DNA from 3 places in the Bradyrhizobium sp. Kon69 genome. Region 2 is predicted to be linked to each of the others. Evidence: predicted binding sites of a transcription regulator. Region 2 holds the regulator's gene; each other region holds the start of a gene.
What was found. Region 2 encodes LexA, which represses DNA repair genes until DNA is damaged. Its sites were predicted from a motif close to TGTTCNNNNTGTGTTCNG; they were not measured.

Region 1 (7,223 bases), on a different contig from region 2:
TTCGCCGGCAAGGAGATCTCGGTCAAGGTCGACGAAGTCGCCTGCGCCAGCGACCCCGGCCAGATGAGCGAGGCCGTGATCACGAAGTGGAGTTTGATCAAGAAGCAATAGGGGAGCTCTGCTATCTGCGTCGTCATTGCGAGGAGCACTTGCGACGAAGCAATCCAGACCGTCTCCGCGGCGGCAGTCTGGATTGCTTCGCTTCCGCCTTCGCTCTTCGAGCTACGGCGGACAAGTCGCTCGTAATGACGAAGGTGAGAGAGCCGGTCTAAACCCTCACCGGCCCCAGCGCATCAAAATGCCCGCGCTTCTGCAGCCAGGCCAGCAGCACCAGGCTCGGGATCGCCACCAGCATGCAGATCACGAAGAACAGCGGCCAGCCGGTGGTATCAGCCACGAAGCCGGCGCCTGACGAGAGATAGGTCCGCCCCACCGCGGCAAGCGCGGTGAGCAGCGCATATTGCGTCGCCGTGTGCAGCGGGTTCTGGCAGAGCGCCGAAAGATAGGCGACGAAGATCACCGTGCCGATCGCGCTTGTGAAGTTCTCACAGGTGATGGCGAAGGCGAGCGCCCATTGGCTGGTGCCGACAAAGGCCAGCCAGGAGAAGGAGAGATTCGCAAGCGCCTGCACCACGCCGCCGATCCAGAGGCTGGTCGCAAGCGAATAGCGCCGTGCGACGAAGCCGCCGGCAAAGCCGCCGATCAGCGTCGCAGCAAGGCCCACGCCCTTCACGATCGCGGCATAGTCGTTGCGGGAGAAGCCGAGGTCGATCACGAACGGTGCGGTCATCGTGCCGGAGAAGGCGTCGGTGAACTTGAACAGCACGACGAAGGCGAGCGCGGCGAGCGCGTCCTTGCGCGTCAGGAATTCCGAGAAGGCGCCGACCGCCGCGTGCAGCACGCGCGCGAACGCGGTCTGCGTCTGCGTCGCGGCTTCCGCCCGCAATGACTGCTCGGGCTCGGTCGCGACCAGCGCCGTGATCGTCCCGATCAGCACCATCGCCGCCATCACCACATAACCCCACATCCAGGCGGACGTGCGGGTGATGCCGGTGCTCTCGAAGCCCGACACGATGAACAGCGCGCCGGCGGTCGAGACCAGCATGCCGATGCGATAGGCCGCGACATAGGACGCCATGCCGGCGGCCTGCTCGCTTTCCGGCAGGCTCTCGACGCGGAAGGCGTCGACCACGATGTCCTGCGTCGACGAGGCCGTCGCCACCAGCAATGCGCCGAGCGCGACGTAGAACGGCGAGCGCGCGGGATCGGTCAGCGCCAGCAGCAGGATGGCTGCGATCAGCAGCAATTGCGAGAACAGCAGCCAGCCGCGCCGCCGCCCGAACGCGCGCGTGAACAGCGGCACATGCATCGCATCCACCAGCGGCGCCCACAGGAATTTCAGCGTGTAGGGCGTGCCGACCAGCGCAAACAGCCCGATGGTCTTGAGATCGACGCCTGATTCCCGCATCCACACCAGCAGCGTCGAGCCCGACAACGCCAGCGGCAGCCCGGACGAGAAGCCGAGGAACAGCACGATCAGCACCCGCGGCTGCAGGTAAACGGCAAGGCTGTCACGCCAGGAAGTGGGGGCCGTGCCGGGGCCGGCAGGTGAGGTCGCGTCGGGTGCGGTCATGGCAGGGTGTTAGCAGATTCTGGCAGCGCTGCCTCTTCTCCCTCTCCCCGTTCTTACGGGGAGAGGGTCGGGGTGAGGGGCCTCTCTCCACAAATGAGATGGTTGTGAGACCTGTACCCCCTCACCCGGATCGCAAGGGCGATCCGACCTCTCCCCGCAAGCGGGGCGAGGTAAGGAAAGTCACTCCCCCGCCTGGAGCTTCCGCGGGAACAGCTCGGCAGCGCCGGTCGCGACCAGATGCGGCGCTTCCGGCGCATCGCTCTTGCTGAAATCGAGCTCTTCGATACGCCCGGCGCGTTTCTCGATCTTGTCGGCGGAGATCAGCACCTGCCGCACGTCTTCGTTCGCGTCGGCAAAGTGCTTCTGCAATTTCAGCACGCGGTCGCGCAGGCGGCCGAGGTCGTCGCCGAGCTTGATCACCTCGGTGCGGATCTGGTCGGCGGCGTCGCGCATGCGCGCGTCCTTCATGATCTGCTGCATCACCTGGATCGCCAGCATCAGCAGCGACGGCGACACCAGCACGACCCGGGCGCGATACGCCTTCTGGATCACGTCGTCGAAACCGTCGTGGATTTCGGCGTAGACCGATTCCGACGGCACGAACATCAGCGCCATGTCCTGGGTCTCGCCGGCGACGAGATATTTCTCGGCGATGTCGCTGACATGCTTCATGACGTCGCCGCGCAGCCGCTGCGTGGCGATGCGCTTTTCCTCGTCGGTGCGCGCGTCATGCAGCGCGGTCATCGCTTCCAGCGGAAATTTCGCGTCAATGCAGAGCGGCCGCTGGTCGGGCAGGAACACGACGCAGTCCGGCCGCTTGCCGGTCGAGAGCGTGAACTGGAACTCGTAGGCGCCCTTCGGCAGACCGTCCTGGACGATCGCCTCCATCCGCGCCTGACCGAAGGCGCCGCGCGACTGTTTGTTGGCGAGCACGTCGCGCAGGGTCGTGACCTGTGTGGTGAGGTCGGTGAGGTTCTTGTGCGCGCTGTCGATGATGCCGAGCCGCTCGTGCAGCGCGTGCAGGCTCTCCATGGTGTTGCGGGTCGAGTGCTCCATGGACTGGCCGACGCGGTGGGTCACCGAATCCAGCCGCTCGTTGACCGCGCGCGCCATGTCGGCCTGGCGGCCGGCCAGCGTCTGGGTCATGGCGTCGACCCGGCCCGAAGCCTCGCTCTGGGCATGCAGCATCTGGCTGATGCGCTCCTCGAGCTCGTCGGCGCGGATGGCGTTGGCCATCGCGAGTTCCGCGCCGCGCCGCCCGGAGCGCGCGATCACGACGGCGATCACCACCATCAGGATGAGGACCAGGGCGCCGAAGCCGATCAGCGCGTCCACGGTGCGCACCGGCCAGTCGCCGAGCATGAAAATGATCTCGTTCATGCTCCTGCTTCTAGCCGATTCGCTCGGCGGCACGAACGAATAGCGAACATTTAGTGTAAATGCCCCGTTAATTTTTATGGTTAACGAAAGGCGAAGTTTTATGGTTAGCGGAGGGTTAACGGGGTTCCCGGCCGGATTGACCGCATCGAACGCGCGGCTTAAATCGCGGCCATGGCCCTCAGAGAAATCATCATCCTGCCCGACAAGCAGCTGCGTCTGGTCTCCAAGCCGATCGAGAAGGTCACGCCGGAGATCCGCAAGCTTGCCGACGACATGTTCGAGACCATGTACGACGCGCCCGGCATCGGGCTCGCGGCGATCCAGATCGCGCAGCCGTTGCGGCTGATCACCATGGACCTCGCCAAGCCCGACCAGGACGGCGAGACCAAGCCCGAGCCGCGCGTCTTCATCAACCCGGAAATCATCGCCTCCTCCGAGGACCTGTCGGTCTACGAGGAAGGCTGCCTGTCGATCCCCGAATATTACGAGGAGGTCGAGCGCCCTGCCAAGGTGCGGGTGCGCTACATGGATCTGGACGGCAAGGTGCACGAGGAGGACGCGGAAGGCCTCTACGCCACCTGCATCCAGCACGAGATCGACCATCTCAACGGCGTGCTGTTCGTCGACTATCTGTCAAAGCTCAAGCGCGACCGCGTGCTGAAGAAATTCGAGAAAGCCGCCAAGCGCGCGGAGTGAGTAGGGTTCTCTCTCGTCGTCATGGCCGGGCTTGACCCGGCCATCCACGCCTTGCTTGCTTTGTCGCCAAGACCGTGGATGCCCGGGACAAGCCCGGGCATGACGGAGAAACCATCCTTACCGAGCGCCGCCACATGCCCCTCCGCCTGATCTTCATGGGCACGCCCGATTTCTCCGTGCCGACGCTGCTCGAGCTCGTCGCGCACGGCCACGAGATCGTGGCCGTGTATACGCGCGCGCCCAAGCCCGGCGGCCGGCGCGGCCTGCAATTGCAGCCGACACCGGTGGAAGAGGCCGCGCGAAAGCTTGGCGTGCCGGTGCTGACGCCGAAGACGTTGAAAACGCCGGAGGCGCTGGAAGAATTTCGCGCCTTCGACGCCGATGCCGCCGTCGTCGTCGCCTATGGCATGATCCTGCCGCAGGCGATCCTCGATGCGCCAAAGCTTGGCTGCTACAATCTGCACGCCTCGCTGCTGCCACGCTGGCGCGGTGCTGCTCCCATCAACCGCGCGATCATGGCCGGCGATGCCGAGAGCGGCGTGATGGTGATGAAGATGGATGTCGGGTTGGACACCGGCGACGTCGCCATGGCGGAACGGCTCGCGATCACGGACAATATGACCGCGCTCGATCTGCACGATCGTCTGTCCCGGCTCGGTGCCGATCTGATGGTGCGCGCCATGGCCGCGCTCGCCCGCGGCGGGCTTCAGCTCAAGCAGCAGAGTGAGGACGGCGTCACCTATGCCGCCAAGATCGACAAGGCCGAAGCGCGGATCGACTGGACCAGGCCCGCGCGCGAGGTGCTGCGCCATATCCACGGCCTGTCGCCGTTTCCCGGCGCCTGGGCCGAGCTTGAGAATGCGCGGGTAAAAATCCTGCGCTGCGAGCTGGCGAAAGGCGCGGGCGCACCCGGCGAGGTGCTCGACGATCACCTCACCATCGCCTGCGGCGAGGGCGCAATCCGCCTGATCGAGCTCCAGCGCGAAGGCAAGGCGCGCATGCAGGCCGCGGACTTCCTGCGCGGCGTGCCGCTCAAGCCGCCGATGCGGCTGGCCTGATGCCCCGCTACAAGCTCATCATCGAATATGACGGCGCGCCGTTCTTCGGCTGGCAGGTGCAGGAGACGCTGCCCTCGGTGCAGGGCGCGCTGGAGGCTGCCGTCAAGGCGATGACCGGCGCGGATGCACGCGTGCACGGCGCCGGGCGCACCGATGCCGGCGTGCATGCGCGTGGCCAGGTCGCGCATGTCGATATCGACAAGCAGTTTCCGCAGGGTCGTTTTCGCGACGGCTTGAACGCGCATTTGCGCCCGCATCCGATCGCCGTGCTCGAGGCGGACATCGTGCCTGATAGTTTCGAGGCACGCTTCTCGGCCGTGAAGCGCCACTACCGCTACCGTATCGTCAACACCCGCGCCAATCTCGCGCTCGATGTCGGCCACGCCTGGCGCGTGCCGCGCCGGCTCGATGCCGATGCGATGCATGCGGCGGCACAGCGCCTGCTCGGCAAGCACGATTTCACCACGTTTCGCGATACCGAGTGCCAGGCCAAATCGCCGGAGAAGACGCTCGATCAGCTCGATGTCGTGCGCGACGGGCGCGAGATCAATATTCTCACCTCGGCGCGCTCGTTCCTGCACAGCCAGGTGCGCTCGATGGTGGGATCGCTGATGTGGGTCGGCGAAGGCCGCTGGACCGCCGACGATCTCTCCGCAGCGCTCGCCGCGCGCAACCGCGCCGCCTGCGGCATCGTCGCCCCGCCGGACGGGCTGTATCTGATGCAGGTGGATTATTAGAGTGTGATGCCGCCACAGGCGTCATGGCCGGGCTTGTCCCGGCCATCCACGTGCGTCAACATGCGACCATGCATGGGGGATGGGTGTACATCCTGGCGAGCGCGGCCAACGGCATTTTGTATGTCGGTGTGACGAATGACATTATTCGTCGCGTGTACGAGCATCGAAATGGACTCGTGCCAGGCTTCACCAAGAAGTACGGCGTCAAACTGCTAGTCTATTTCGAGCGCTATGAGGACATCCAAACCGCAATCCAGCGCGAGCACAACATCAAGCATTGGTCGCGGACGTGGAAGGTGAGGCTAATCCTGAAGGAGAATCCCGAATGGAAGGACCTTTACGATACGATTGTCGAGTAAGGCGGGCCTGAGCTCCCGCCACTGCCGTCATGGCCGGGCTTGTCCCGGCCATCCACGAACTTTGTTTCGCGGTCGCAAAGAACGTGGATGCCCGGGACAAGCCCGGGCATGACGGCGGAGTGATTGGCGGCAGCGAGATAGCCTCACAGCCTACCCGAAATACCTCGCCAGAATCCCGCGATACACCTTCGTCAGCTGCTCCAGATCCTGAACCGGCACGCGTTCGTCGACCTGATGCATGGTCTGGCCGACCAGGCCGAATTCGATCACCGGGCAATAGCTCGAGATGAAGCGCGCGTCCGAGGTGCCGCCTGAGGTCGATAGCTCCGGCTTGCGGCCCGTCACCTCCTCGATCGCGGACACCGCAAGTTCGGTGAACGGGCCGGGCTTGGTCACGAACACGTTCGAGTTCGAGGGCTCCCAGACGATGCGGGCGCGGATGCGGTTGCCGCAGGCTTTGGTCAGCCGCGTCTCGACCAGCTCGCGCAGGCTCGCCTGGGTGTGATTGTCGTTGTAGCGGATGTTGAATTTTGCGCGGGCTTGTCCTGGGATGACGTTATTGGCCGTATTGCCGACGTCGACCGAGGTGAATTCGAGATTGGAGGCCTGGAACTGCGCGCTGCCATGGTCGAGCGGCTCGTCGGAGATCGCCACGATCAGCCGCGCGATATCAGGCACCGGATTGGCGGCGCGGTGCGGATAGGCGACGTGGCCCTGCACGCCATCGACGTAGAGCGTGCCGGATTGCGAGCCGCGGCGGCCGACCTTGATGGTGTCGCCGAGCGTCTCGACATTGGAGGGCTCGCCCAGCACGCAATGGTCGAATTTCTCGCCGCGCTCCGCCGCCCATTTCAACAGCTTGATCGTGCCGTTGATAGAGACGTCTTCCTCGTCACCGGTGATCAGAAAGGAGATCGAGCCCTGTCCGTCCGCGCGCGGCTTCCCGTCGTTCGCGGCAAGATGCTCCAGCACCGCGGCGACCGAGCAGGCGATGCCGCCCTTCATGTCGACCGCGCCGCGGCCATGTAGAAAGCCGTCCCGGACCTCGCCCGAGAACGCGCCGACGCTCCAGGCGCTCTCGTCGCCCGGCGGCACCACGTCGGTGTGGCCGGCAAAGGTGATGTGCGGCCCGTCAGTGCCGATCCGCGCATAGAGATTGTCGACGTCGGCGGTACCGGGCTCGCTGAAGGTCACGCGGTGGCATGTGAAGCCTGCCGCATTGAGGGCTTTTTCAAGCACGCCCAGCGCACCGGCATCTTCAGGGGTTACCGAGGGGCAGCGGATGAGATCGCGGGCAATCGAGAGAGCATCGGTCATACGCCCCGCTTAACATGCATGCCGCCGGGTGGGCTAGCACTGG
Region 2 (7,223 bases):
GAAATGCCTGACATCGCCGAGCTGCTGCCGCGCGCAGCGATGCAGATGCCGCTCTACGCTTTCTCCAACACCAACCGGCCGCACGTGGACCATTTCTCAAGGGAATATGCCGACCTCCTCGGCCATTTCCGCGAGCTGTATTTGTCGTCCAGCATCGGCTTGCGCAAACCGGATGCGGACGCCTTCGACCACGTCGTTGCGGCGATCGGCGTGCCCGCCGGGCGCATCGTGTTCTTCGACGATCTTGCCGAAAACATCGAGGGAGCGCGGGCGCGCGGCTTGACGGCGGTGCATGTGACCTCGCCGCGTGACGTCGGGAACGCATTGAAGGCATTGGGCATCTGACGACGAGGCGTCGTCGCGAAACCCTTGGCGCCACGGCCCAACGGGAACAATTTTGGAAGAAACTGAGGAACCCAATCACTTTGTGCATTTTTATACAGAGTTCCCGGAACGGAATACCACCTTCCAGACTCTTAGAGTCCGTTGGGACTTCTACGGACGGATGCATCATCGTGCTGGGCAAGACCTACCTCACCAAGCAGGCCTCTCTTCTTCTTGAATTCGCGAGGACAACTTCAGATTCGGAGCTTTCCGCCAAGCTCGTGAGCAAGGCCGCCGACCTGAAATCCCAGGCCGATCCGCTGCCCGACAAGGATCAGGGACCCCAGGCGCCCGACGTAACTCCCGGGCAGCCAGGGAGCTGATCGATCCAGGCCCGGGGCGCTCGTCGTTCTCGCCCTTCCATGACCACTCTCCTGCCGATCTGTCGGGTTCTTCGGATCATGCCACGACGCGCGCGATCCTGCCTTCCGGAACAATGTGAAGCGGCGGGATGACTGCGCGCGCTCAGCCGTTTTTGCCTCTGCGCCCGCGCTCGGCTAGAAGATTTGCGGAACATTCGCCCGAACGTGCCGAGCAGGAGTTTTCGCCGTGGCCTTGATGCCGGTTTCTGACGCGCTTGCCGCGGTGCTGGCGGGTGCGGAGCCGCTGCCGGAAGAAATGATCTCCCTCGACGAGGCCTACCATCGCGTGCTCGCGCGTGACGTCGCGGCAAGGCGCACGCAGCCGCCGCAAGCGATGTCGGCCATGGACGGCTACGCCGTGCGCGCGGCCGATGCCGCAACGATCGATTCGGAGCTCACCGTCATCGGCGAAGTCGCGGCGGGCCGACCCTTCGCGGGGACGGTCGGCGCCGGCGAGGCCGTGCGGATCTTCACCGGCGGCGTCGTTCCCTTTGGCGCGGACGCCGTCGTGATCCAGGAGGACACGGTCGCCGCCGGCAAGCGCATCACGATCAAGGAAGCCGCGATCGCCGGTCGGCACATCCGCCCCGCAGGCGTCGATTTCCGCGAGGGCGACGTGCTCCTGCGCAAGGGAAGTCGTCTCACCGAGCGCGACCTCGCCCTCGCCGCCGGGATGAACCATCCGCACCTTGGCGTTTTCAGACGTCCGAAAGTCGCGATTCTCGCCACCGGCGACGAGCTGGTGATGCCGGGCACCACGCCCGGCCACGGCCAGATCGTCTACTCGAACGGCTACGCCCTGCACGCGCTTGCCCGCAGCGAGGGCGCCGAGACCATTGATCTCGGTATTGCCGCCGACACGCTGGAGGCGACCACCGCCGGCATCGGCCGCGCCCGCGAGAGCGGCGCCGACATCCTGATCACGACCGGCGGCGCATCGGTCGGCGACCACGATCTGGTCCAGCAGGCACTGCGGGACGAAGGCATCGCAATGGCGTTCTGGAAGATCGCGATGCGGCCAGGCAAGCCGATGATGCACGGGCGGCTCGGCGCAATGGGTGTGATTGGCCTGCCGGGCAATCCCGTGTCGTCCTACGTGTGCGCGTTCCTGTTCATGGTGCCGCTGATTCGCGCCCTGTCGGGCCGTTCGGCGATTCACCATCGCCGTGAGCGCGCCGTGCTCGGCCGCGAAATCGGCGCCAACGATCAGCGCGAGGACTATCTGCGCGCGCATCTGGAGGAGCGTGACGACGGCACACGCGTCGTTCTTCCCGTCAATCATCAGGACTCTTCGCTGCTTGCGAATCTCGCTGCAGCACAGGTACTTCTCGTGCGCGCACCGTTCGCGCCGAAGGCCGAAGCCGGCACGGCTTGCGAAGTGTTGCGGCTCCCCGTCTGAGCGTCCCGCAATGCGCGTTCCGCGAACTTTGCTCTGTTCACGGTAAATTAAGCAGTTGCGGAACATGTATCGAACATATAGTGTCCGTTCATGATTTGTTTCGAGTATGTAGCGGCTTATTGCCGAATTCTGCGTCTCATAATCGGACGACATCAACCGGGGGACTTTGGTCGAGATGTTAACGCGCAAACAATACGAGCTTCTGCGGTTCATCAGTGAACGTCTGAAGGAAAGCGGCGTGCCGCCCTCCTTCGACGAGATGAAGGATGCGCTCGATCTGCGCTCGAAGTCGGGCATCCATCGCCTGATCACGGCGCTCGAGGAGCGTGGCTTCATCCGACGCCTGCCCAACCGCGCCCGTGCGATTGAAGTCATCAAGCTGCCGGAGCTCCAGGCAGCCGCAGGCAGCCGCCGCGGCTTCACGCCGAGCGTCATCGAGGGCAATCTCGGCAAGGTGCGTGCGAGCTCCAGCCTGCCCGCGGACGACGGCGAACGTCCCGTCGCGGTGCCGGTGATGGGCCGCATCGCGGCCGGCACGCCGATCGAGGCGTTGCAGACCCGCAGCCATACTATCAGTGTGCCGCCCGACATGCTCGGTTCGGGCGAGCATTACGCGCTCGAAGTGCGCGGTGATTCCATGGTCGAGGCCGGCATCCTCGACGGCGACATGGCGCTGATCCAGCGCAACGAGAGCGCCGATACAGGCGACATCGTGGTGGCGCTGATCGACGACGAGGAAGCGACGCTGAAGCGCTTCCGCCGCCGCGGCGCCTCGATCGCGCTCGAGCCCGCCAACGCAGCCTATGAGGTCCGCATCCTGCCGCCCAACCGGGTGAAGATTCAGGGCAAGCTGATCGGGCTTTACCGGAAGTACTGATACCGGGCGTCCTTGATCCCGGGAGTACTTGATACCGGAGGTGCCTGGCGCCTCGCGCGCTTCCGATCGGCATCGCCGGTCAGAGATTGGAGCGGATCATCGTCCGTTCCGGCTGGGTAGTCTTTCTGGTTCTGCACAGACTATCCGGCCCCTCCTTCGGCGCTGGCTCCTCACGACGCCCACGAAGCGGCACTGGTTGGCGGCACAAGTGTTCGAGGAAACGGCGGCCGGCGATCAAGCTCGACCGTTGCAGTCAAGCCGGCGATATTCGCGCACGCGCCTCCCGAATGCATCGCAACTCGCTTTGTTCCTATTGAATTCGGGAAAGATAATGTGATCGCGGCTCACGGAAACCAGCCGCAGATTTGCCCACAACCAAGCAGAGCGTTCATGCTTCAACTCTGATAGAGGCCTGCGCCTCGATTAAGAGACGCGGGTTGCTATCCCAGCATGAGGAGCACCCGATGTGTGACTACAGCCTGCATGCCGTCGCGTCGCGCCCCGCCGAAGTCGGCGAGACGATCGTCACGACAAGCTTCCGCGGCACCTCGACGCGCGGCTTCGCCTCGGCGGCCGATCCGTCTGTTGCCGTCTGCCTGCTGCCGGGAACGGAGCTCGCCTTCGCCGACGACGTTCGCTACGACAATCGCTGGATCTGGACGCGCACCATCAATTCCCGCGTGGGCAAGTTCGGCAAGATCGACCCGCACGTTCCCGACCGCCATCATGACGCGATCGAATTCCCCGACGGCAAATACGTGCTGGTGACGCAGCTCGTCGAAGGCCAGCGCGCGACCGTGCTGCAACTGCCGGTGACTCAGTCGGTCACCGAGCGCGAGCACAAGGCGCAGATTATCGCCGACCGGCAGCCGACCGTCAGGCACCTGCCGATCGGCTGACACAGCCGTCTCCGGCTACGAGGTCGGGGGTCAGGATTGAATTGCCATCGCCGGCCGTGGCCGGCGAGATGGTACGGCTTGCGTCCGCGAAATCCAATCGGATGGACCAAGCCCGCACGTCTCCGCCGCACGAAGTTTGAGCCGCCCTGCCTGAATTTTGAACGTCCGCTTCGCAGCCAAATGACCGATGCTGTCAGGGCTTGAGACGGCGGACACGCTCGATGAAAACCTTCCTTCGCGTCGTTGAACTCTGGGTCCCCGATCGGACGCGCACGCGGCTGGAGTTTGGTGGCGGTCTCTATGGCGAAGGGCTGTCCGCGTTCAAGGCCGTCAGCGAAGAGCTGCACTTCGGATATGACGAGGGACTTCCGGGCAAGGCCTGGGCCGCGGGCCACCCCGTGATCCTCACCAAATTCGCCAACTCCTATTTCAAACGGACCGATCAGGCGCTCGCGGCCGGCCTCACCTGCGGCGTCGCGGTGCCGGTGTTTGCGGGTGAATTCCTGCAAGCCGTCATGGTGCTGTTCTGCGGCGAGGACGAAGCGCATGTTGGGGCGATCGAGCTCTGGCACAACGACCCTGATGCCTCCCACGAGATGGGGCTTGTCGACGGCTATTACGGCACTGCCGACATGTTTGAATTCAACTCCCGCCACACCAAATTTCCTCGCGGCTTTGGCCTGCCTGGCCGCACCTGGAAGGCGGGCCTGCCGCTGATCATAAAGGACCTGCACGACGCCAGGAGTTTTCTGCGCTGGGAGGACGCGGCCAAGGTCGGGATCAATTTCGGCGTCGGCGTGCCCTATCGGACGAGCGCGGACCAGACCTGGGTCCTGACATTCCTCTCCGCGCAGGCCACGCCGATTGCGCGACGCTTCGAGATCTGGATCCCGAACGAGACCCGCTCGGCACTGGTGTTCCGCGCCGGCGATTGCAGCGCGCAGACCGACCTTGCCGCGCTCTATGCGGATAAATCCATTGCCAGAGGCGAAGGCAGCATCGGCGGGGCCTGGGCCACCGGCATGCCCGCGCTCAACGCCGATCTGGTGCATGACGGCTCGGTCGCCGGTCTCGAAGCCTGCACATCCGGACTGAGCCGAATGGTGGCCCTGCCGGTCATCGGCAATTCCAGGCTCGACGCCGTACTGGCCTGGTACTTGTAACCGATCCGATCAATCGTCTGCCTGCAAGTCGGTCTCCGCCGGCGTTGCGTCCTTGATGCGGGGCGCGATCGCCTTCGGCGCAAGGCTGCCGTCGAAATCACCCTCGCCTGCGCCGGCTGGCAACCAGGGGCGGCTCGTGCCTCTCGCCCTCACCGCGTGAACCACAAAGCCGTCACCACGCTGCGTCAGCGCCAGCGCACTCTGGCTGGCAAGCCGTTGCCGATCGACCACCATCGCCGCGCAATCGGGTGGCGCGGGGCGTGTCGTCACCACCAGCGTGGCCCGACTGCAATCGTCCGCGAGAGCGTCGACGCGCAGTGCCAGCGCGACCAGCCTCCCGTCGGCCAGTGGCGTCACGCAGCCGGACTCGTCACAGGACACGCCATCGGCCAGAGAGGCTCGGCCCGCATCACGCGGATCGGCGTCGGCAGCGAGCCATTCCTTGAGCAGAAAGCTGTCCTTGCTCGTCCTGATCAGGTGTAGATGTCCGTCCCTGCCCCGCACCGCAACGCTCGCGCCATCCCCGGCAATCAGGATGTCGGGCTGCCGCGCCGACAGTCCCCAGAGGATCGCTGCCAGCAGCACCAGGGCGCCGGACCAGCGTAGCGGCGTGCGCAACAAGCCCAGCAGGATGATTCCCAGGCTCGCCGCGATCAGCGGCGCGATCCCGAACGCCGAGATGCGGCCGACGGCGCCCGGCAATGCCGCGACCCAGCGCGAGACCGCGACCATCCAGTCGATGCCGATCCCCATCAGCCACCAGAACACGCTGTCCAGCCCGAACGGCGCAGCAAGCAGCCCCAACAGTCCCGCCGGCATCACCAGCGCCGAGACCACAGGCATCGCGCCGAGATTGGCGAGCACCCCGAACGGCGTGACACGGTGGAAATGGAACGCGGCGTAGGGCGTGGTCGCAAGTCCCGCAATCAGCGAGGCCATGAACAGCATCGCGACCTCGCGGCCACCCCACATCGCAATGCGCGCGGTCGCCGAATGGTCCGGCGAGGCAAACAAATTGGGCATGCCGATCTGCACCAAGGCGACGAGCCCGAGCGTTGCCGCAAACGACATCTGAAAACTCGGATGCACCAGTGCTTCCGGCGCGACCCCCAGCACGATCAGCGCGGCGACAGCAAGCGTGCGAAAGGTGATGGCGCGGCGATCGACCATCACCGCGATCAGCACCACCGCCGTCATGAAGAACGATCTTTGCGTTGCGACCTCCGCGCCTGACAGCAGCAGGTAAAACGCAGCAGCGACCAGCGCGGCGGCCGCCGACCATTTCTTGATGGCGAAGCCGGCCGCAAGTCCCGGGATCACAGCGAGCAGCGCGCGCACCGCGAAGAACACGACACCGGCAACGACGGCCATGTGATAACCGGAAATCGAGAGCACGTGGCCGAGACCGGAGATGAACATCGCATCGTTGACGGGCGTGGTGATCGCATCGCGCCGCCCGGTAAGCAGCGCGGTCGCGATCGCCCGGTTGTCGCCGTCGAGCGTCGCCCGGATGCGGGCATCGATCGCATCGCGAAGGCCTTGCATGAAGGCCGCATAACGCAGCCGCAAGCCGGCGGTCTCAGGCGGCGGCGCCACCGTGATTGCGCCCATCGCGAAGCCGGAGGCCCCGATGCCCTGGAAGAACATGTCACGCGAAAAGTCGTAGCTGCCGGGCCGCACCGGCGCGAGCGGCGGCATCAGCCGTGCCTTCAGCTGAACGAAGCTACCGACCTCCGGCGCGGTGCCTTTGCGGACCGACAGGCGCACGCGCTCGAGCCTGACGTCGCTGCGTTGCGCCTCCATCGCCGTGACGCGCAGCACGAAACGATCGGTACGCTCGCGGATGTCGCGGGCCTCGACGAAGCCTGACAACGACACCGAATAGAGCGCCTTTGCCAGCACCGGGTGGGCGATCCGCGCCGTCTTCCAGGTCGCGACGGCAAAGCCGGCCGCGACCGCCGCGATCATGATGGCTGGGGCGAACAGCCGGCTCCGCCGCAACAGAGCCGCGCCGAGCAGGAGTGCGATGGCGGTCGTGGCAACGACCAACAGTACTGGCTCGTGATCGGCAGAGAAATAAAGCGCGATGCCGCAGCCAAACGTGACGGGCACCCACGGCAACAGCCGCCCGGCGCCAGC
Region 3 (7,223 bases), on a different contig from region 2:
CTTCGACGTGCATCTCATGATCGCGCCGGCCGATCCCTATCTCGAAGCGTTCGCGAAGGCGGGCGCGGATCTCATCACGGTGCATGCCGAAGCCGGTCCGCATCTCGATCGCTCGCTCCAGGCCATCCGGGCGCTCGGCAAGAAAGCCGGCGTCAGCCTGTGTCCCGCCACTCCCGAAGGCGCGATCGAGTATGTGCTCGATCGTCTCGACCTCGTCCTGGTGATGACGGTCAATCCGGGCTTTGGCGGCCAGTCCTTCCTCGAATCCCAGCTCGAGAAGATCGGGCGTATTCGAAGCATGATCGGCGACCGGCCGATCCGGCTTGAGGTTGACGGCGGCATCACGCGCGACAATGCCGCGGCCGTGGCCGCTGCGGGCGCCGATACGCTTGTGGCGGGTTCCGCCGTGTTTCGCGGCAGGAGCAGCGCGGACTATGCCGGCAACATTGCGGCCATCCGCGCGGCTGCGGAAGCGGTCAGGGTTCCGAACCTGCAACATAGTTCGGAGCGGACGATGCGAGCCGGTGAGCCCGCGCTCATCCGGTAGACTACCGCCGGCACACATTGGCCCGCGGCAAGGTTCCGAAGCGTTGAGTCCGCGCTGATTGGAACTTTCGCCCGAACACGCGTTTGCCTAAAAACAAGCGCGTCTAGCGCGCGGCGGGCGCAGCAAATCTTTTGCACAACCGCCATCGGCCTGACGCAAATAAGGGCAATAAGCTCTGTGAATGCGAGGGAGGGTCTGATGGATAACGTACGTCGCTACCGCGCGCTAGCGTCCCTCTGTCGTCAGCAGGCCGCCTACCGGCCGCTCCAAAGCTGGGAACTGCTTGGCCAGGCCGAACATTTCGAATATCTCGCCGAGGTCGAACTCAAGGCGCATTTCGACGCGTGCAATGCGCCACACGACCAGGACGGCGTCGAGGCCACGGCGTGGGAGAGGCCCGCCGCGGCGTGACGGTCCAACTTGTTCGAACATGACCTGAACCTGCCGACGGCGGCACCGCTCAAGGACGCGGTTGTCAGCCCGAACGACAAGGCTTGTGACCGGCCCGACCTGGATCAGCCCTCGATTAATGCGACATCAGCGTCGGGACGGTCATGGCTTCCAGCATGGCGCGGGTGACGCCGCCGAGGAATCGCTCCTGCAATCGCGAATGGCCGTAGCCGACCATGACCAGGAGATCGAGGTTCTCATCGGCTGCCAGCGACAGCATGGTCGGCTGAATGTCGGAGCGCGCCGCCGACAGGTTGACGGTACGGGTCGATAGTCCGCGCCGGCCGAGATGCCTTGCCAGATTACGGGTCGAGACTTCGTCGGGAACCATGTCTGTCTCATTGATCGCAATGATCACGATCTCCTCGGCGCGGGCCAGGAACGGTGCGGCGTCGCGCATGGCGCGGGCGGCGAGGCGGCTGCCATCCCAACAGATGCCGATCCGTTTCGCCTTGAACGCTCCACGGAAGGTGTACGGCAGGAAAAGCACCGGGCCGCCCGCCTGGAACAGGATCTCGCGGGGCACATCGTTGTCGAGTGAGCCTTGCGCCGGATCCGGCTGGAGCACGATGCTGAGATCGTGCAGCCGCGCCATCTCGCCGAGCAAGCCGACCGCATCCCCCGGCATCGCCCCGAGCGGTTGGCACGTGTAGGAAATGCCGGCGTTCATCGCTTCGCTCTTGAATACCGCGAGCGCCGCCTCGGCCCGCTCCACTGCGCTTTCGCGCTCCATCTCGAACACCGCCGCCACGGCAGCGCCGCCCTCCATGATATAGGCCGCGCTGGTTGCCACATAACCAACCGCGACTGCATCGAGATGGGCGTTGAGGCCCGCTGCGAGCGAGATCGAGCCGTCGATCACCGGGCGCATCGGCCTCTCGGTGGGGATGTGGACGAGAATGTCTTTGTACATGACGTGCCTCCGATGGACATCATCCGGTGGCCGCAGTCTTTCACGGTGCGCAGGGCCCGCGTTGAGCTGCATCAAACGTGCAGCCTCGAGTTTTGGACGTGTGCCGGCCCCGGCTACTTTGCCAAGATTTAATCGCGTGGACGGGACGCTGTAAGGTGGCGACCACCATGTTGGGTGCAAGGCGACTTACCCAACATGGACATATCGACATGAACGATCGCGTCAATTCCGACACCACAACGTCCCGCAAGGTCCTGAGGCCGCGCCGGCTTGCGCTGCTCGGCACCGTGGCCGCGCTTGGCCTGGCCGTGCTGGCGACTGCTCCCGGCTCTTCGCCGTTCAGCGCGAGCTCCTTCATTGCGCCCGCCCAGGCCGCGGAGAGCGCCGCGACACCGCCGGGCTTCGGCGACCTCGTCAGCAAGGTCAAACCCGCCGTCATCTCGGTGCGGGTCAGGATCGACCAGGACAACGACAAGAGCGCGATGCTGCAACAGAACCGGATGGATTCGGACGAGGCATCGCCGTTCGACCAGTTCTCGCGGCAATTCGGCTTCCGCGGCCCTGGCATGGAAGGGATGCCGCGCCAGCACCGCCAGATGATCACGGGTGAGGGCTCCGGCTTCTTCATCTCCGCCGACGGCTATGCCGTGACCAACAACCACGTCGTCGATCACGCCGAGTCGGTGCAAGTGACGATGGACGACGGCACGATCTACAGCGCGAAAGTGGTCGGCACCGATCCGAAGACGGATCTCGCTCTGATCAAGGTCCAAGGCAAGAAGGATTTTCCGTTCGTCAAATTCTCCGACCAGAAGCCGCGCATCGGCGACTGGGTGGTCGCCGTCGGCAATCCCTTCGGCCTCGGCGGCACCGTGACCGCCGGGATCGTCTCGGCCAGCGGCCGCGACATCGGCAACGGTCCCTATGACGACTTCATCCAGATCGACGCGCCGATCAACAAGGGCAATTCCGGAGGCCCGGCCTTCGACATGAACGGCAACGTGATCGGCGTGAACACTGCGATCTTCTCGCCCTCCGGCGGCTCGGTCGGCATCGGCTTCGACATTCCGGCCTCGACCGCAAAGCTCGTCATCGCACAGTTGAAGGACAAGGGCGCGGTCACACGCGGCTGGCTCGGCGTGCAGGTGCAGCCGGTGACGTCGGATATCGCCGACAGCCTCGGCCTCAAGGAGGCGCGCGGCGCGATCGTCGACAATCCGCAGGACGGCAGCCCGGCGGCGAAGGCGGGCATCGAGGCGGGCGACGTCATCACCGCCGTCAACGGCACCGCGATCAAGGATTCCCGCGATCTCGCCCGCACCATCGCCACCCTGGCGCCGGGCACGTCCGTGAAGCTCGACGTCGTCCACAAGGGCGACAGCAAGACGGTGACATTGGCGCTCGGCGAGTTGCCGAACGAGCGGCAGGCAAGAGCCGACGAGGGCAAGTCGCAGCCAGATGCCGGCATGCCGCCGCGTCTCGGGCTCAGCCTGGCTCCGGCCGGCGACGTGCAGGGCGCCGGCCAGAAGGGCGTCGTCGTCACCGAAGTCGATCCGCAAGGGCCGGCCGCGCAGCGCGGCATCCAGACCGGCGACGTCATCCTCAATGTCGGCGGCAAGGCCGTCGCCAATATCGGCGATGTCCGTTCGGAGCTGGCGCAGGCGAAATCGTCCGGCAAGCGCAGCGTGCTGCTGCAGGTCAGAAGCGCGCAGGCGACCCGGTTCGTGGCGGTGCCGCTCGCATAAGGCGAACGTCGATCGGCGCCAGTCCAAAAAGGCGGCCCAAGGGCCGCCTTTCCTGTTCGCTTTCAGGATTCCGGATGCCCGCCGATAACATTCTCGTTAACGGCAGGGAGGATGACCCGGTTCGTCCGAAAAAGCCGTGTTCGCCCATCACAATTGCGGATCTCGTATGGACTCGGCGGCAATGAAGCCGCCGACGATTGCAAGCGTGGAACTTCGAACTTGCCGCCGCTGAGCCGGCCGGCAATTCGTATTTGATCGGTGCCGACATGGATCGATTGAAGCTCTCGCTGAGGACTGCGCTGCTCGTGGCGCCATTCGTGCTGTGGGGTGGAAACGCTCTCGGGCGTGACGACGGCCGTTACGCGGACTCTCCCCTCAAGCCATGGTTCGACGGCCTGCGCAGCCATCTCGGTCCGTGCTGCTCAGATGCGGATGGGTTTGCCGTCGCCGATCCCGATTGGGACTCGCACAATGGACATTATCGCGTGCGGCTCGACGGTGAGTGGGTCGAGGTGCCGGACGAAGCCGTGATCACCGAGCCGAACCGGGCCGGCCGCACCATGGTGTGGCCGGTGAAGACCGCGTTCGGGGTTTCGATCCGCTGCTTCATGCCGGGCAGCATGATCTGACGGAAGTCAGCGCGACCGTTTGGAGGATTTGCGCTTCGACGTTTTCTTCGAACGCTTCTTGGTTTTCCTTGAGGTCTTCTTGGACGTTTTCTTTGACGTCTTCTTGGACGTCTTCCGCTTCGCGGCTTTCTTCGGGACCTTCTTGCCCTTCTTGCGCGCCTTCGACAGGCCGATCGCGATCGCCTGCTTTCGGCTCTTCACGCGTCCGCCTCGACCGCCAGGTCCGCTTTTCGCGGTACCCTTCTTGTAGCGCTTCATCTCGCCTTCGACATCGCTGCCGGAGCTGCGCGAGTAGCGGCGCTTCTTTGCCTTGCGTGCCATGCATGTTCTCCCTTGGCTTGGGAAAACAATCCGGGACAGGCATGGTTCCGAAAGCGCGCATGCACGTCCCGGATACGCGGCTTAGTCTAGAACGAATCCGCCAGCTCGATCTCGGCTTCCAGCACCTGAATGCGCCGCGCTGCGTCGCTGGAGGACAGATCCCGCGCATATTGCGCGGGTTGATACGCCTCTTCGCTCAGTCGCTTCAGCCGGAGGCCCTGCGCCCGCGTCATCTGCTCGGTGAGGAAAGTCTTGGCGTCGTATTTACCCTGAACCTGCATGTCGCTTCTCCCTTCTGAAATCGTGACTTGACTATATGTTCTTATTTTGTTCTAACAAGTCATGGACAACAGAATTAATGAAATTCGACGTAAAATCAGCGCCTTGAGGCTGGAAATGGCCGATATCGAGGTGTCCGTCCGCGAACTCGTCGACCGCGAGCACGATTGCACAGAGAAGGCCTTGGCGCAGATGGATCTGCGCCGGAAAATCAATCTGCTGATCGGCGAATGGAAGGCTGCAGGTGGCGGCGATGTCCTGCCGAATGTCCGCGACAGGATGAGCCTTCGTTCCGCGAAGGCATCAGGTCGTCCTCTGCGCGTGGTCGCGCGCCGCTGAAAGCTTTGGGAGCGCACGGTGGAGGAAGACCCGGATGCGTACCGGATTCTAAAACTGCGTGCCGAGATTCTCGAACTGGGCTCTGCGATCCGGCAGCTGCAACGCGAGGGGCTCGACGACGCCGCGGCCCAGCTCTTGATCGCGCGCAAGCGTGCACGACTCGATCATCTGGTGAAAGCTGATCGCGCCGGCGTTCATCCTGACATCCTGGGAAGCCATCGTAGCTGAAGCGTGCGCGCAACGCGGCCCGAGAAAGTTCGTTGAAACACCAAAGCAAAAGGCCCCGCGATTGCGGGGCCTTCATGATGTCGGGGAACACCTACTTGGTGTTGCTCATGCCGCCCTTGTTGTTCGTCATGGTGCCGCCCTGGTCCGAGCCGGGGCCGGAGCCGCCCTGACCGGAGGGATCAGCACCCTTGGACGACTTGGTGTTGGCGCCTGTGGTGGTTTGCGACGATGACATCGAGGATCCGTGTTTTGCCTTGTGCGACTTGGCCTGCACGGCGAACGGTGCGGCCGCGAGGCCGGTGGCCAACATCACGGCAAGAGCGAGCTTAGTGGTCTTCATATGCGGGAACTCCCTGAGTTGAATTGACGCAGGCAGCCAACTGCCATTCGTCGCAGGAGTTCCGAACAAAGAAGTTCCGGTAAATCTCGCATCCTTCAAGATTGCTTGTCCTCTGCGAGCATGAATACGACGCCGGTCAGTGTCGCGCCGATCGCGAACGTCGTCACCAATGTGAGGGCGAAAACGACAACGGCCTGCCTGCCGCCGTTGTTCAGCAAATTGGCGACGGCTGGATTGGACAGCACGAGCACGAGGCTGAAAGCGAGCCCGAGGGCTGCGCCCATCATGGCGTGCGTCATCAGCTTGACGAGCCCGCTCGGAGAGATCAGGTCCGACGACTTTTTCGCGCGCATGGAACTCTATCTCGATCTCGCAAGCAACGCCTGCGACACGCGCCGGTTCCACCCGCATGAAGGAATCGTTATCGCCCGCTTCATCCGACGTTCATGCCGGGTGGGCGAGAATGACCCTGCAACACGGGAACATTCGATATGGGTAAGGTGGTCTTTCTCTATCGCTCTCTGGCTTATCGTAACGCCGCCGCGGACATCCTCCGCAAAGCGCGCAAGCTGCCCCGCGGCGCGGAGCGAAGCGCGGCGTGCCGCTATGCCAAGGCTCTGCGCGATCTCGCCCAAACGGAAGCCTGGCTCGAAGGACGGGTCGCGCGCGAACCGCAAACGACGCAGCGCAGGAAGAGTGCGGCCTCCGGTTAACCGGATGCGCGCTGCAATTTGGCGGAGCTGGCGGCTTCGAAGTTGCCGGGCGCCGTCGTCGCGGCAGTCTTGCGCACCAGCGGCACCTCCAGCCGGCACAACAGACCCTCAGCGCGCCAATCGAATCGCGCCTGCCCGCCGAGCTGGGACTCGACGCTCGCAAGCAGGCTCCGGGTACCAAAGCCGCGGGATTTCGGTGTCATGACGAGCGGGCCGCCGGACTCCTCCCAGGTCAGCGTGAGCAGCTCGTCCTCGACCTGCCAGCCGATCGCAAGCCGTCCCGTCCGCGTCGAGAGCGCGCCATACTTCGCCGAGTTGGTGAAAAGCTCATGCAGCGCCAGCGCCAGCGTCTGGGCGGTTGCCGGCAGCAACTGAACTTCGGACCCCGCCAATTTGATCTGGCCGCCGAGGGAATAGGGCGCGAGCTCCTCGTCGATCAGCTTCGAGAGTTCGGCGCCCTGCCAGCTCGACAGCGACAGGATCGTATGCACGCGCGCCAGTGCATTGATGCGTCCCTCGACGGCGCTGACATAGGCTTTGACCTCGTCGGCGCGGGTGAGGCGCACGATCGATTGCGCCAGCGCCAGCGCATTCTTGGCGCGATGATCGACCTCCCGCGCCAGGAGAGTCTGCCGTTCCTCGGCGCGCTTGCGTTCGGTGATGTCCACCGTCACGCCGCTGACGCGCATGACCCGACCGCTATCGTCAACCGTGGCGGC

Region 1: a site for LexA is predicted at 3,045-3,062, ahead of AC0L3U_RS27365 (DNA recombination protein RmuC). Genes of this name have one in related genera too.
Region 3: a site for LexA is predicted at 4,923-4,940, ahead of AC0L3U_RS07770 (DUF3072 domain-containing protein). Genes of this name have one in related genera too.

The regions. Positions count from the first base shown of each region.
Region 1 is NZ_JBVVOS010000022.1:142,658-149,880, forward strand. Features, by position in the region: gene AC0L3U_RS27355 (hypothetical protein) at 1-111, shown strand, start outside; gene AC0L3U_RS27360 (AmpG family muropeptide MFS transporter) at 269-1,633, opposite strand; gene AC0L3U_RS27365 (DNA recombination protein RmuC) at 1,814-3,013, opposite strand; gene def (peptide deformylase) at 3,185-3,709, shown strand; gene fmt (methionyl-tRNA formyltransferase) at 3,844-4,767, shown strand; gene truA (tRNA pseudouridine(38-40) synthase TruA) at 4,767-5,504, shown strand; gene AC0L3U_RS27385 (GIY-YIG nuclease family protein) at 5,528-5,863, shown strand; gene dapE (succinyl-diaminopimelate desuccinylase) at 6,014-7,180, opposite strand; gene AC0L3U_RS27395 (DUF805 domain-containing protein) at 7,177-7,223, opposite strand, start outside.
Region 2 is NZ_JBVVOS010000018.1:44,167-51,389, forward strand. Features, by position in the region: gene AC0L3U_RS23360 (HAD family hydrolase) at 1-345, shown strand, start outside; gene AC0L3U_RS23365 (hypothetical protein) at 516-707, shown strand; gene AC0L3U_RS23370 (molybdopterin molybdotransferase MoeA) at 934-2,145, shown strand; gene lexA (transcriptional repressor LexA) at 2,321-3,022, shown strand; gene AC0L3U_RS23380 (hypothetical protein) at 3,487-3,921, shown strand; gene AC0L3U_RS23385 (GAF domain-containing protein) at 4,143-5,084, shown strand; gene AC0L3U_RS23390 (ComEC/Rec2 family competence protein) at 5,094-7,223, opposite strand, start outside.
Region 3 is NZ_JBVVOS010000004.1:276,664-283,886, reverse strand. Features, by position in the region: gene rpe (ribulose-phosphate 3-epimerase) at 1-547, shown strand, start outside; gene AC0L3U_RS07795 (hypothetical protein) at 746-958, shown strand; gene AC0L3U_RS07790 (universal stress protein) at 1,074-1,910, opposite strand; gene AC0L3U_RS07785 (Do family serine endopeptidase) at 2,120-3,655, shown strand; gene AC0L3U_RS07780 (hypothetical protein) at 3,922-4,284, shown strand; gene AC0L3U_RS07775 (DUF6496 domain-containing protein) at 4,291-4,605, opposite strand; gene AC0L3U_RS07770 (DUF3072 domain-containing protein) at 4,692-4,886, opposite strand; gene AC0L3U_RS07765 (hypothetical protein) at 5,002-5,223, shown strand; gene AC0L3U_RS07760 (hypothetical protein) at 5,242-5,451, shown strand; gene AC0L3U_RS07755 (hypothetical protein) at 5,543-5,791, opposite strand; gene AC0L3U_RS07750 (hypothetical protein) at 5,887-6,144, opposite strand; gene AC0L3U_RS07745 (hypothetical protein) at 6,283-6,504, shown strand; gene AC0L3U_RS07740 (HWE histidine kinase domain-containing protein) at 6,501-7,223, opposite strand, start outside.